Regions from separate parts of the Paenibacillus sp. J23TS9 genome, predicted to be linked through region 2. Evidence: riboswitches for the same ligand, from Rfam matches in the RefSeq annotation. Region 2 holds a riboswitch; the other holds the start of a gene.
The links. A riboswitch is a leader RNA that binds a small molecule or an ion and turns the genes downstream of it on or off. The one in region 2 is predicted to bind cyclic di-AMP.
Positions count from the first base shown of each region.

Region 1 (7,811 bases), on a different contig from region 2:
TGACCTGGTAGCCAGAATTGTACGGGAAGGACATGTCATCGGGAATCATTCCTATAACCATCCACAGTTCCATAAGCTGACGATGGCCGAATATATGGATCAAATCATCCGGACAGAGAAAATCCTGTATGGCATTACCGGCTATAAACCTAAATTGATCCGTCCTCCCTATGGTGATATTACGGAGAACCAGCTGCGCTGGGCCAAACGCGAGGGATATAAAATCGTCAACTGGAATGTCGATTCCTTGGACTGGAAAGGCATCAGCAAAGAGGCTGTGAAAAGAAACGTAATGACCACAGCCGGGCAGGGCTCCATCATTCTTCAGCATGCCGGAGGGGGCAGCTCTTCGGACTTATCCGGAACGATCGGAGCCTTACCGGAAATCATCCGCGAACTAAAGAAAAAAGGATATACTTTTGTGACTTTACCCAAACTGCTAAAAGTTCAAAAGGACAAATAAAAAACAAGCAGCTCTCCATTTTTGCAAATGGTAAGAGCTGCTTGTTTGCGTAAAAGCGAAATAGGGTATATATCATTATGTCAGTAAAAAACGATACTACTATTTAATGAAGTATAGTTGAACGTCCTGGAAACCAAATTCGCTGACGGATTGCGGGCTGCCCGGAACAAAGATATCAATACGGTTCCCTTTAATGGCACTGCCAGTATCTCTGGCCGTAGCTACAAAAGCTTTTTTAGGAAGACCTTCGAAGTTATGTCCTGTGACAAGCACCTTTGTGCCAAGCGGGATAATGGATGGGTCTACTGCGATTGTACCGAGTTCAAGCGGATTACCGAAGTAATCAACCGCACCCCATTTTCCATTCTCGCTTGCAGCTGCAGAATATGCCGTTGCTTTCACGTTAAGCGTTTTATTATAAGTAAAGGTTTTTCCCCATGCTTCTACGACTTTTTGATCCGAATTCACATTCAGAGACGCGGTTGTGATCGTTGATGCAGAATCCGCATCCGCATATGCCTTCATTGTGTTGTCACCCGGAATATTCAGCTTAATGCCTTCATAGATGTTCGTCGCTTGTACGTTAGGATTTGCATTCATCAGCTGATTCATATTCACGCCTAATTGTTTCGATAGCGTGTAGTAAGTGTCGCCTTCTTTGGTTACATGTACAGAGTCCGCGTGAATAGGTACGGCTTGTACAGTCAAGGTAATGCCCAATGCTGCTGCAAAAATTTTAACTTTCTTAAATCTCTTCTTCATAGTTCCTCCTTAAAATCATCGATGCCTGCGAGGTTAGCTGTCGGGTTCGGATTGAGGAGACAACCCTACGTTACAATAACGATTCACCCCGAGTGACAATAGTCTTTCACGGTAAAAATTTTCCCCCGCACTTTGCATTCCAAAGTTTTGGCTTACTCAATATATCACAATTTTGTAACCTGTGCGCTTGAAAATGTTACCATACTGCAACTATTCAAGGTCTAACTTCCTCTATCAGCCGAAGATTGTTATTAAAACCTCTAGAAAAAACAAGATCTCATCAAAATAAATGATTACATTTTTTTCATTTAGTTAACATCATCAATATTATGTAAACTTAAATTGAAATCTTCATTATATTTCTTTCTATATCTTTCCATTAAAAAAAGCTCCGCTCAGATGTAATCCTGCAGCGGAGCTTTTTATATGAAGCATTCGAGTCATAAGTCATCAGAGTACTTTGCTAAGAAAATCTTTGGTACGGCTATTTTTCGGATTACCAAATACCTCAGATGGAGTACCTTCTTCCATGATCTGACCGTCATCCATGAATACAATACGGTCACCGACCTCTCTGGCAAAACCCATCTCATGGGTTACGATCACCATAGTCATGCCGCCTTCTGCGAGCTTCTTCATGACCTCCAGCACCTCACCCACCATCTCAGGGTCGAGCGCAGATGTAGGCTCGTCAAACAGCATGACATGCGGCTGCATGGCCAGCGCGCGGGCAATGGCGATACGCTGTTTCTGTCCCCCGGACAGCTGCGACGGGTACGCATCCTTCTTATCCGCAAGTCCGACCGTCTGCAGGAGATCGAGAGCGATTTTCTCAGCTTCCGGCTGCGGCATTTTCTTCACCTTTACAGGGGCAAGCATAATATTTTGAAGAACCGTCTTATGCGGAAACAAATTGAATTGCTGAAATACCATCCCCATTTTTTCGCGTGTCAGGTTGATATTATGCTTTTTATCCGTAATGGAATCACCTTCAAACGCAATCTCTCCGCTTGTCGGAGTTTCAAGCATGTTGAGGCATCTCAGGAATGTACTTTTTCCCGATCCGCTGGGACCGATGACAACAACAACTTCCCCTTTGGCGATCTCAATATTCACGCCTTTTAGGATATTAAGCTTTCCAAACGACTTGTGCAGATCCTTAACGGTGATCATCCGTACTTAACCTCCTTTCGAACAAACCAAGCAGCTTGGACAATGTAAAGGTCATCACGAAATAAATAGCTGCGATAATCAGAAGCGGCTTGAGTGATTCATAGGTAATGGTGGTAACGGCCTGTGCCTGGTACATCAGATCAGTGACGCCGATAAAAGATACGATCGAAGATTCTTTTATAATCGTAATAAATTCATTCCCGATAGCCGGCAACACGCTTTTCACCGCCTGCGGAAGAACAATATATCTCATCGTCATTCCTTTGCTCATTCCCAAAGAACGCGCTGCCTCAGCCTGTCCCCTGTCCACACCCTGAATGCCGGCACGGAATGTTTCAGCCAGATAAGCGGAGCTGTTAATCGAGAGAGTAATGGCGCCGGATTCAATAGCTGTTAATTTGATCCCGAACGATACGAGACCGTAATGGATGATAAAGAGCTGCACCAGCATAGGGGTACCTCTAAGGAATTCTACCCATACCGTACCCAGAAACCGCGGCAGCCAGAATCGGGACATCCGCAGCATGGAAACAAGCAAGCCAAGGATAAACCCGCAAACGACCCCGATCGCTGCAAGCAGCAATGTATACTGGATGCCATGGCCAAAGTAAGACCGGTATTCCCAGAACGTTTCAAATATATTCATGAAATAGTTACATCCTCCTTCTAGTGTTGCAATCAAAAAAATAGCGAACGCTCATCCGCTATTTTTTCTGTAATCGCAACATTACTTATTTTTGAGCAGCAAGATCACTGGCTTCAGATACAAATTGTTCTATTTTTTTCTCTGATTTCAAGCGGTCCAACGTTTTGTTGATATGATCAACCAGCTCCGTGTTGCCTTTTTTAACACCAATTGCGTAGCCGTCTTCCTTATAATCAGGGACCGCATCAGCGATGGCGAGACCTTTAACATTTTTCAAAAAGGCTTCGGCAACCGGTTTTTCCATGATCGATGCATCAACTCGTCCAGAATTAAGCTGCATGATGATGTCGTTAATTTTACTGAGACCGGTAATTTTCGCATTGGGAATTGTCTTCGCAATATCCTCTTGAATGGAACCTGTTTGAATCCCAAACGATACGCCCTCGAGCGATTTCATCGTAGAATATTTATCCTTATCCTTATCTCTTATCACAACAGCCTGCTCGGCTTTGTAATAGTTATTGGAGAAATCCACTTCCTTCTTGCGATTCTCATCCGGTGTCATACCCGAGATGACAAAGTCCACACGTCCACTCGATAATTCGCTGAGCAAAGCTTTAAAATCCATGTCCTTAACTTCCAGATTCGCTCCCATATCGGCTGCGATCTGCTTGGCGATCTCAATATCGAAACCTACAATCTGGTCTTTGCCACCGACCATTTTATGAAATTCATAAGGAGGAAAATCGGCGCTTGTCCCGAGTACAATTGTTTTCGCTTCTGTCTTGCTTCCCCCATTATCTGAAACGGACGCCTGATCTGAATTTTTATCTCCACAGCCTGCAAGCAAGCTTCCTGTCAGCAACAAACATGCCGTTAAAATACCCCATTTTTTCATGATCTATCTCTCCTGTTCACATTCTTCGTAAGTTGTATTAGCCATAGTATGAGCATGTTGACTGATCGTCATCAGCCAATGGAAAACATGTTTTATAGTACAACAGTCTGCATGATTATGCAATGTAATTTTCATACAAATACATTCATTTTCAATAATTTGTAAATCGGAACATTACTCGAGCATTATTATAATCCGTTGGTTAATAATCGAAAGTACTGTTGGTACGGGCTTTTGGAAGGATTGTTGCTTGAAAAGTTTCAGTTATAAATATATATATCGAGTATTGCTCCTCATTAATAAAACAATGAATGCAACTCGGGATATACATTGTTTTTTTCCATTTAATACCTTGTTTTAGAACGTACAATTATTCTGCCTACATGTTATAACCCAGATTTCAATGATTTTTAACGTTTATTTTCATTCATTTATGTATTTTTATAAATCCACAAGACCTTATTGCGCTTAACATAACAGCTAGAGCAATGATGTGTCCATCATCTGCACATAATAAATACAATATAAAAGCATTCGGCTATGGTTCATTATTCCGGATTCTCGGTTATTAAATAGCTAGAAATAAACTGGAGGTGTAGTCATGCTGCTCGAAGCTCTTTATCATGTGCCCCGTGACAAGTGGGCCTATGCATACGATCCACGTACCATTCACCTGCGTGTCCGCACCAAAAAAAACGACGTGGATACCGTTGTCGCCATGACCGGTGATAAATACGACTGGGACTCGACCTACTTTGAAATTACAATGGAAAAAGCAGCATCCGACGAGATGTTTGATTTTTGGGAGGCCTCGGTGCTCCCTAAATACAAACGACTAACCTACGCGTTCCGTGTAACCGCCGGGACCGAGTCGATCTATATGCTGGACAGCGGAATTTACCATGATTGTCCTGCCCCAACAGGCGGTTACTATGAATTCCCCTACATACATGAAATCGATGTGTTTAAGGTACCGGATTGGGCCAAGGATGCTGTTTTTTATCAAATACTTCCCGAGCGGTTCGCTAATGGAGATCCTGGGAATGATCCAAAAGGAACGCAGCCATGGGGTGGTCAGCCTGAAACCGATAATTTCTTCGGTGGCGATTTAAAAGGCGTTCTCGACCATTTGGACGATCTGCTGGATCTCGGAATCAATGCGATATACTTTACCCCTTTGTTCAAATCGCCATCCAATCATAAATACGACATCGTAGACTATAAGCAGGTCGATCCTCAATTTGGTGACAATGCGTTGTTGAAAGAGGTGGTGGAGGTCTGTCATGAAAAAGGAATCCGCGTGATGCTGGATGCGGTGTTCAATCACTGCAGTGAGCTCTTCCCTCCTTTCCAGGACGTCCTCAAAAATGGTGAAAAATCAAAATATGCCGATTGGTTCCATATCAATCATTTTCCTGCCCGTGTGGAAAACGGTATTGCCACCTATGATACCTTCGGATTTTATGGAAATATGCCTAAATTCAATACGGCAAACCCCGAAGTAAAGCAATATCTGCTTGATGTGGCGGAGTATTGGATTAAGGAGATAAAACTCGACGGATGGCGTTTAGATGTTGCCAATGAGGTCGATCATCATTTCTGGCGTGACTTCCGTAAAGTCGTCAAAAATGTGAATCCGGAAGCTTATATCGTGGGTGAAGTGTGGAGTGACTCGCTTTCCTGGCTTGTCGGTGATCAATTTGATTCGGTTATGAATTACCCGTTTGCTGACAAGGTGCTCGAATTCTTTAATGGCGGCATGGACGGAGCCACATTCTCAGATCGTATGAGCTCGCTTCTCATGCGTTATCCGCAGCAGACTAACGAAGTTGTATTTAACATGCTGTGCAGCCACGATACACCACGCCTTCTGACGCGAGTTGGCGGCGATAAGCGGAAGCTGAAATTGTCCGTCGTATTCCTCTTTACGTATATGGGAACGCCTTGTATTTACTATGGCGATGAAGTCGGCATCACAGGTAATGGCGATCCGGATTGCCGCAAGTGTATGATTTGGGATCCGAATAAACAGGATCGCGAGCTTTATGATTTCTATAAAATGATGATCAATCTGCGCAAGACTCATAAAGCGCTGCGTGAAGGCAGATTCCGGTTCCTGAAAGCGGATCAGGGCAACCCGTGCATCATTTATGAACGTGCAGATGACTCCATTCACTTCACCATCTGGATGAACAATACAAATCAAAAACAAACGCTCTCCCATCCAATGGTCACTTCGGATTGGCGCGATGCTCTAACGAATGAGAAAGTCAAACCAGCGGATGGAATGATGAATGTAACTCTGGATCCATTCGGTTATCGGATTTTATATCGGAATATTACCAAATAGGCTAGCTGCACACATAAAAAGGAGCATTCCTAGGGTCTTTTCAAAAGACCTGGAATGCTCCTTTTTCACCGAGAGACATTTTTAATTTTTACCTGTAACCTGCTCGTAAATATCACTGTACTCCTTGGCAGATACGTTCCAGCTATAATCCCCGCTAGTTGCATTCTTCACAATTTTATTCCAATGCTCTGGCTGATGATAAAAGGCAACAGCACGGCGAACAGTATGCATCATATCATGAGCATTGATGTTCGTGAAAGTGAAGCCATTCCCTTGCCCCGTAAATTCATTATAGGCATGAACGGTGTCATTAAGTCCGCCGGTCTCCCTGACCACAGGAATACTGCCATATCTCAGGGCAAGCAGCTGGCTGATCCCGCAGGGCTCAAAATTGGACGGCATCAGGAATAAATCACTTGAAGCGTATATTTTCCTGGAGAGCGCCTCACTAAAAGTGATCTGGGCAGACATCTTTTGCGGATGACGCTGTCCGGCTTCCCTGAACCAATGCTCATATTGTCCATCCCCCGTACCCAGAATCACAAACTGCATATCATCATTTGTCAGCAGCTCATCCAAAACTCGTACAACCAAATCCAACCCTTTGGAATCCACCATCCGTGTCACCATCGCAATCATCGGGATATCGGCTGATACCGGAAGGTTAAGTTCTTCTTGCAACAACTTCTTATTTTCTCTTTTCTTGGAAAGGCTTGACCGGTATTTGAGTGCAATATGAGGATCAGTCGCCGGGTTATAGCTTTTGGTGTCTATCCCGTTCACAATACCACTTAGCTTGGGACCAAGTGAATACAGGAGCCCTTCCAGTCCGTATCCGTAATGAGCCGTCTGGATCTCGTTTGCGTAAGTTGGACTGACGGTCGTGACATGATCCGAATACACGATACCGCCTTTCATGAAATTGACATTTCCGTAGTATTCGAGGCCGTCCGCAGTGAAAAACCGATGATCCAGACCTAGAAGCTCACCGAGGACATTAAACGGAAAAATGCCTTGATACAGTAAATTATGTATCGTGAAAACAGTCCGGATTTCATAATAAAAAAGATCATGACGGTAGTGTGCATTGAGCAGCACTGGAATGAGCGCCGCATGCCAATCATGGCAATGGATGACATCCGGCTGAAAGTCTATAGTTTTCAACAGCTTCAGCACCGCCCGGTTAAAAAAGGCAAAGCGTTCACCGTCATCCCCATAGCCGTATACAGCATCACGGCCAAAGTAGAATTCATTATCCACAAAATAATAAGTAATACCATCATACATCAGCTTTTCTATACCGCAATATTGGCTGCGCCAGCCAACCGGAACATAAATTTCACCCAAATGCTCCATTTGATTGCGATATTTCTCCGGAATTCCGCGATATTTGGGCAGCACGACACGGACATCAACCCCACTGCGGTATAAAGCCTGTGGCAGGGCGCCGATAACGTCGGCGAGCCCTCCTGTCTTGATGAATGGTACCGATTCTGCGGCAGCAAATAATACCTTCATA
Region 1 covers NZ_BOSG01000001.1:1,096,075-1,103,885, reverse strand. Annotated here, with positions in the region: gene KJS65_RS05380 (polysaccharide deacetylase family protein) at 1-463, shown strand, start outside; gene KJS65_RS05375 (3D domain-containing protein) at 563-1,225, opposite strand; cyclic di-AMP (ydaO/yuaA leader) riboswitch at 1,233-1,388, opposite strand; gene KJS65_RS05370 (amino acid ABC transporter ATP-binding protein) at 1,676-2,398, opposite strand; gene KJS65_RS05365 (amino acid ABC transporter permease) at 2,385-3,044, opposite strand; gene KJS65_RS05360 (transporter substrate-binding domain-containing protein) at 3,130-3,942, opposite strand; gene KJS65_RS05355 (alpha-glycosidase) at 4,544-6,292, shown strand; gene glgA (glycogen synthase GlgA) at 6,374-7,810, opposite strand; gene glgB (1,4-alpha-glucan branching protein GlgB) at 7,807-7,811, opposite strand, start outside.
Region 1: another riboswitch for cyclic di-AMP. It lies ahead of KJS65_RS05375 (3D domain-containing protein); the one in region 2 lies ahead of KJS65_RS29240 (C40 family peptidase).

Region 2 (7,811 bases):
CTGTTCGAAAAGATGCGCTCAGGCGAGAAACGCTAGACTCAGGCGTTCGTACAGCAAAAAAAACACGCTTCGGTAAGACCTCACGGTCTCGAAGCGTGTTTTTTTATTTCTTAAGGATCATTATTTTTTGGCTGCGAGCCACTGGGCTACGTTAGCAATTTCTTCACTCTTCAGCTTGTCTTTGAATGAAGGCATGCCGCCTTTACCTTTAGTAACGATCGTATAAATTTCTTCGGCAGAAAGCTGGGAGCCGATTTTTTGCAGGTTAGGTCCGACACCACCCTGCAGTTGGTCACCGTGGCAGCTAATACAGCTTTGGGCTTTAATCGTTGCTTCAGCCGCTGTAGCATCCATGGTCACTTCAGGCATCGTTGGTTTTTGTTCTTCAGCAACTTGTTCTTTGCCAGGCAGTGTAAACATGAGCACGATGGCAAATACACATGCAATCGCTAACACACCGCTCAAGATCCATTTTTGCATCCGTTTTCGTCCTTTCTATGTAAACTACGGTTCTTCATTTCTTCATTATAACGGAACAAGCCGGTACATCAAATAGTTTGTGACAAAAAGGTAAACGAAAGCAGCGGAAAGGCCATTAAAAATACACAATTTTGTACCATTTATCATTGACGCAATTTAATCTTCTTTATAGACCATGCAGTGAAAACGGCCGATACCTTCCGGTGTCTGCTTTTCATAAGTGTCGGTAATCTCAAATCCTGCCTTAAGGTAGGTGCGGATGGCACGTTCATTCCAGTCTTGGACCTCCAAATCTACAGGCAGTCCGGCATAGCGTGTTCTCGCTGCCTGGATGATAGCATGTACAAAGCTTTTACCCAGTCCGTGTCCGCATAAATCAGGCCTCATGCCGATTCCGAGCCGTATAACATTCACCATGGGGAAGAGCTGTGCAAAGCCGCATAGAGCCCTCTCAGCGTCCAGAACAGACATATACTGCTGTCTCCGTACTTCAGGATCTCCAAGCTCAATTCCGAGCGCCTCCATTTGCTCCCAAGGAAGCCAGCCATAAACCCGGTCGTAAGGTGGTTCATATCTCCAACTGCAGCAAATCTCAGCTTGCTCATGATTCATGGGAACAACAGTGAAAACATCTTTTGAAACGCTCATAGCGTAGGCCCCCTTTTGTTAGAGAAAGCGCTGATCCTTAGGATTTGAAAATATTTTAAAATATATTCCTTACCTCTGTCATTTCACATGTTTATTTACCAGTAGGAGGGGTAATGAAATAATGTAGGCAGTTCCTGGTAATTAAATACAGCAAAGATGCCGACAAAAAAACCCGCTACTTGAGATTTCGGCAAAAATCTCAAGGTACGGGCTTTCGTTCAAACCTGGCAGATGCTAAAAAGCATTACTGCACGTCATCATTGTCTTCGGAATCAACGGCGGCGGTTTGATAAGTATCCGTGCTCATGACTCGTTTCGCGCCAACGTAGCGGTTGACGTAGTAGCTATCACTTAGCGAACTAACCATAACTCCGCGGGATGTGGAGGCATGTGCAAACTTTCCGTCGCCGACATAGATTCCGACATGGGAAACGCCGGAGCCAGAGGTATTGAAGAATACAAGATCTCCTGCTCTCAGGTCGCTGCGGGAAACGGCCGAGCCCATACTAAACTGTGATCCGGATTGATGCGGCAGGTTAATGCCCAGATGTTTGAATACGTATGCTGTAAATCCGGAACAGTCGAAGCCACTCGTTGTAGTTCCTGCGGTTTTGTATTTCGTACCGATAACATCATCAATGACTTTGTCCATTTTGGAGTCTGCGAAAGCGCTTCCGGCTCCAACGGTAAATACGATTGCAAAACTCATGACTGCTGCTGCAAGCTTCTTTTTCAAACAAATATACCCCTTCCGGTGCCTGCGAGGTTAGCTTAAGGATTCGGTAGAAGGTCCCCTATGATCCCTCTGTTGCAAGATCAATTCACCCGTAATGGTTCCCCCGCTTCCCTAGTGTGAGGAAATTCGGCATATATTCTCTACACTATATAAATCAGGAAACGTTTCTTTTTCAAACGGTTCTGCAAAGATTACAAAGTTGTTACTAACTCACTGGGACTATTGTAACAAAGGAATTTTAATTTGGCAATTGTTTCTATCATTAATAAGCGAAAAAAATCAATTTTTTTTAGAAATAAGGAAATATTTAGATGATTTTATAGGAAAATATGTTTATTTGTTGATGGGATGGGTAATTGAGGGGTAAGCGAGAAAAGATATTTGAAGTTTTTATAAATTTTTTTATGAAAAGTTGTTACCTATTAGCCGTTTCATACGTCTAATAGGTAACAAGAAACCCGCGGTAGGGGATTTCGGCAAAAATCTCCAGCGCGGGCGTGTAAGTATTACGTATGTTTATGGGTAAGTATTAGTTGTAGACAGCTGCTTTATATTTAGCAGTGCTCATGACTCGTTTGGCGCCAATGTAGCGGTTGGCGAAATAACTGTTGCTTAGTTTGCTGATTGTAACACCCTTGGAAGAGGATGAATGTGCAAAATTTCCATTACCAACGTAGATTCCGACATGGGAAACGCCTGCGCCAGTCGTATTGAAAAATACCAGATCTCCAGCTCTCAGGTTGCTCTTGGAGACTGCGGTGCCTGTTTTAAATTGGGCGCTGGATTGGCGTGGAATGGAAACACCCAGCTTTTGAAATACATAACGTGTAAAACCAGAACAGTCGAACCCGTTTGTGGTGGTTCCGCCGGTTTTGTAAGTAACCCCGATCGTTTTATGGACAACATTATTCAGTGATGAATCCGCGAATACGCTGGTTCCCATCGAGAACATAAGTGTTAAGCCAAGTGCGGCTGCTGCAAACTTCTTTTTCAAAAACATAAACCCCTTCCGGTTGCCTGCGAGGTTAGCTTAAGGATTCGGTAGAAGGTAGTCCCCTATGATCCCTCTGTTACGAGATCAATTCACCCAAAGTGGTTCCCCCGCTTCCTGGTGCCAAGGAATTCGGCCTTGATCAAGCACCTGAAAGTGACTGGTGGCATGGTATCTTATTAATTGGTAGTTGTTGTTGAAATTCGTTTACAGCACAATTTGAATAGTTACAGTAATTATTACAAAGTTGTTACTAAGTTCGTACCGGATTATTGTATCAGAGGAATGCCGCTTTGGCAAATACATCCGGCACTTAAAAACAAATAAAACCCCATCCCTTTCCTTGTGGAAGGGTGGGGTTTTTCTTCTATCAAGGGATTGAAGTGATGACAAAAAATTAACCATTAGAATTTTTATTTTTCTATATTTTTGTGAGCCTGATGATGCCATAGATCAAACTTGGCGGAAATACCCCATAATCTCATCATACAGCTGACCAGGTGATAGCCTTGCTGGAGAATGAGCGCGATGATCCCGGCCCAGATTAATGAGATGCCTGTACAGATACTAAATAGGAGCAGACTAGTTATACCAAGCACAATCGAAATACCGATTAAAGGTGCCGAACCGCGCAGACAATGCCATAAGGGAGCAAGGAGGCCGGTACCGCCGGTCTTGCCAAACTGCATAAAGAGATTGAGCTGACGAATGATATAGCTGTACAGGAGCCATGCTGCTGCATAAGGAAGGATTTGCAGGGCAAGGGTTTGCACCTGCATACCGTTCAGCAGAATCTCATAGATCTTAGGAACGATCCAGTAGGCAGGTGCCGCAATCAATATCCATTCCACCAGGTGGAATAAAAACACGACCTTTCCATGGCGTTTCATCCCCTGGAAGAAGTATAGACCAATTTCACCTTCACGTTCCCGGTGCAGTCCGTAGAAGATCCCAGCATGGATGAAGGGAGTGGCCAGCATGCGCAGCACGCACATGGAGATCAGGATCCAGACGTACGTATGAACGGTTCCGCTCGTGGACAGGCTCATTTTGCCTTCAATATAGTAGAGCAGTTGGCTCAGCTCATTGGGTGGTGGATCAGGATAGCGCATGAGCAGCGGAACGACGGCCGAATGGACCAGACGGTACAGGAAGTATCCCCAGATCAGCTGGTACAAAAAGAGAATGATGACGATATAAAATTGATTTTTAAGACTTTTCCAGCCATTTGAAATATGGGATTTCACCAGTTCTCACCTCACCAGGACAGACTTCCAAGCAGAGTCTCAATCAGCTTGGTGATGCTCAAGTTCCAGCGGATCAGCACCTTGTTATCCATATCCGCCTTTAAATAGTTGTTAATATGCTTGTTCTCCATCACAATCGAGTATTTCGGATCAACCATTGCCCAGGCCAGCGGCGCGCTGTATTCCAGCTTAAACTCGGCGCTGTCACCTGTTCCGTTCCAAACCTTGTTCAGCGTATGGCCGTCGGTAAAGGTGAACATGATCGGAACCTCAGAATAGTCGCCACCCTTTTTCGAAATCTTGACGGTGGATTCATAGACAGGTGCTGTATCGTTGTCATTTTTGTGTACAGAGATGGAGTCTACTGCGAAATCGGCCATCTGATTGCCGTATACATACTGGTCAAAGAAGGTTTGCCACGATTCATGGGTAACCTGCTCGACCACCTTTTGGAAATCAGCTGTTGCAGGATGCTTGAACCGGTACTTTTTAGCATAGGTGCTCATAATTTTACTCATGGTCTGCGAGCCGACCTGCTGTTCCATCCCTTTCAGAAGCAGCTTGGCGCGGTAATAAACGTTGAGCGCGTATTGATCCTGTGAGCCGTATTTCCATGCTTCTTGCGTTAAAGACATGGGTGAAGAAATGATTGAGGCTTGGATCGGCAGGTTTGGAATAACGCCATACTCCTGCTCCATGAGCTTATCCTCAGCGTATGAAGTGAAACCCTCATCCAGCCATGCCTCTTCAAACTCATTGCTGGCTAGCATGCCGTAAAAATATTGATGTCCGATCTCATGGATGACCGTCCGTTCCAGATCATAACCGGGTGATTCGTCTTTGGCGCCGAAGGCTGTTACCAGCGTTGGATATTCCATCCCGCCAGCCCCGTTGCCTGATTCAGGCGGAACGACTATGGACAAGGTAGAGTAAGGGTATGAACCATACCATTTGCTGAAGTATTTGAGAGCAGCTTTGGCGGCGAAGAAATATCTTTCCTTCAAGTCCTTATGAGCAGGGTCCAAATAAAGCTTGATCTTTACGCCCGGTACCTCGGCAGAGGAGAAGGGCTCCTCAGCGACAACAAAGTTTGGTGACGCTGCCCAGGCAAAGTCGTGAACATCGTCGGCATAAAACTGATAGATTTTTTCGTTGTTGCGAACCTGTGCGGCCTGTACAGGAAATCCGGTTGCGGCGACGATATAGTTGTCCGGTACATGAATGCGGACGCTATAGATGCCAAAGTCAGCATAAAATTCGGAGTTCCCATGGTATTGATGCAAATTCCAGCCCTCTGTCGTCCGCCCCCTCACGCCCGCAGGCTCGTAGACGCTGATTTTTGGGAACCACTGTCCGGCCATGACAAAATCGTCCGCGGTACCCATTCGGGCGAATATTTTAGGGAGCTTGACCTCAAACTGGATGCTGAGCGTGATGCTTTCTCCACCCTTGACGGGTTTAGGAAGCCGGACTTTGACAAGAGTCTTGTCCTTTGCGTTGCCGTCGTCAGGTTGGACATACTGGATACGATGCATAAGTGAAAGGCCTTCAGCAGTTTTCATATCGGTAATGGTCATGGAGCCAAAGCCGTCCGCAGGCATGGAGTCATTCCGGAGCTTGCCTCCAGATTCTTTCATAAAAGTGGAGTCCATGGATGAGAAGGCGTTGGGGTACAGATGAAAGTACAGCTCGTTCACTGTTTTTTTCCCGGGGTGAGTCCATGTCAACGTCTGGGTTCCTTTGATCACACGGTTCTCCGGATCGAGTGTCGTGTCGATGTGGTATTCCACAACCCGCTTGCTGAGAATCTCAGCCGTTGGTTTTTGTACGCTCTCTTGCTGAACAATCGGAGTGGATACCTTGGGAGGCTTGGCCTGATCCGGAGCATAGGAAGGCTGTGTTTCCGGTGTATCCCTGAAGAAGAGCCACCCTGTTCCCGCGAGCAGGATACAAAGGGCGAGTAACGACGAAATGACGATTTTGGCGCGTGCTGGAGCCATATACGAATACCTCCCGTTGACAAGCATCTAAAGCATGTATATGTTGGCATTCCAGCGATTATTAGTTAAAATAAAATTAAGTTCATGGATATCAAAATATCAAAGCAGGATGCCTATTCGGTCAGTTCCGCAAAAACGCGGCTCCCGCTTCAGCGAGAGGCAAGCCCGAGTAGACGTTTTTCTAATAGGAGGAACACGAGGGTATGGATAATAAGGAGCAGATAGGCAAAAAACAAATCGCACTGAATATTGTCAGTGGCAAGAGCAAGCATAAAATGGGATTTGGTGCAGGTTCGATTGATCTGAATAATATTTCGCCGGTCATTATTGACCGCGGCGTGGCGACGATTGACATCGGTGCCATGCATGCCAAAAGTAAGCCGGAACGCCGGATCCGTTTTTCCGCAAACCGTGAAGATGTACCAAACGGACGCCAGGTGTGGATCATTTGGGTAGCGGTTGATCGTAATGAGGACGGTCAGTTCTACGGCGGAGCCACAGCCAGTGAGATGTGGGTTGATGAGGAAGAGCGCCGGGGCTGGAAAATTCTCGCGGAGCATGTCAACCGGATGGATTCTGCCCTCAAACGCAAATTTATGCTGGATGAGTTAGGTGCCGAGGAGAAGAAGCTGCTTAAGGACCTGCTGGTTTCCCATAACGAGGAATGGTGGGAGAAGTCTCCTGAAGAGCTGAAGCAAGCGCTGGAGGCTTAATCTTCGAAGAGGCATCGAAAATATCAAAAGGGTCTGCCGACTGCTTGTTGTAATCAACAAGAGTAGGTCAGACCCTTTTTTATAAATGAAGATTTATGCTTGTCTAAACGGAATCGGATGTTTATCTTTGACGGATACATACGGATTTCCTTCTATATAGAAGCGCCATGGCTTCGATACATAGTCACCGGCATAATCGATGTTGACCCGCGGAGACGCCACAATAGGAAGATACCGCACGGGATCTCCGCTCTCAATACGAAGAGGTTTATTCATTTGGTTCAACGAACATCCATTCAGGCTTCTGTCAATGCGCAGTGCGCGGCACAGCTTGCCGGGTCCATTGCTTAGACCGACTGTCTTTCCTGAAACTGGCCCCCGGTATCTCCACATAAGCTCTTCATCCATACCACTTAAAGGCTCTACGGCACGGATAAGAACTGCCTGTGGATCATCCTTATCCCCCACAACCACATTCAGACAGGAGTACATACCATAGATCAGGTACACATAGGCGATACCACCTGCGGCAAACATGACCTCCGTCCGCGCAGTACGCCGATTGCCAAAGGCATGGCTTCCCTGATCCTCTGCGCCTCCGTAGCTCTCGGTCTCTATAATGCGGCAGCGGATTTCGCCGTCCTCGGTCACGCGGACCAGCGTTTGTCCAAGCAGAAGCGGGGCTGCCTCCAGTGCTGTCCGCGACAGCAGAGAAGGGCTGATCAGATTCGTTTTGTGCATGTCACAGCGCCTCCTGGCTTTACTTCAATTTAAATTGAGCCGTAACCGGATTGTGATCACTGTGCTCATGTTTCAAGTCGTGGCCCTCGACTTTAACAATCTCCACATTTGGAGAGACGAGAAAGCCGTCAATGACAGCCCGGAAATTCACGCCCTCCTGATAAGCGACATCCACCGTCCGTACAGAGGGTGTGTTTTTGTCCACCGCCCACTGGAAGCCTTCCGGCTTGAAGCTTTCAGGAAACGGCTGCAGCC
Region 2 covers NZ_BOSG01000011.1:24,305-32,115, reverse strand. Annotated here, with positions in the region: gene KJS65_RS29260 (4a-hydroxytetrahydrobiopterin dehydratase) at 1-36, shown strand, start outside; gene KJS65_RS29255 (c-type cytochrome) at 121-480, opposite strand; gene KJS65_RS29250 (GNAT family N-acetyltransferase) at 637-1,128, opposite strand; gene KJS65_RS29245 (C40 family peptidase) at 1,373-1,864, opposite strand; cyclic di-AMP (ydaO/yuaA leader) riboswitch at 1,869-2,006, opposite strand; gene KJS65_RS29240 (C40 family peptidase) at 2,394-2,858, opposite strand; cyclic di-AMP (ydaO/yuaA leader) riboswitch at 2,864-3,003, opposite strand; gene KJS65_RS29235 (hypothetical protein) at 3,269-4,102, opposite strand; gene KJS65_RS29230 (M1 family metallopeptidase) at 4,114-6,102, opposite strand; gene KJS65_RS29225 (YwhD family protein) at 6,306-6,815, shown strand; gene KJS65_RS29220 (DNA-3-methyladenine glycosylase) at 6,909-7,556, opposite strand; gene KJS65_RS29215 (endonuclease/exonuclease/phosphatase family protein) at 7,576-7,811, opposite strand, start outside.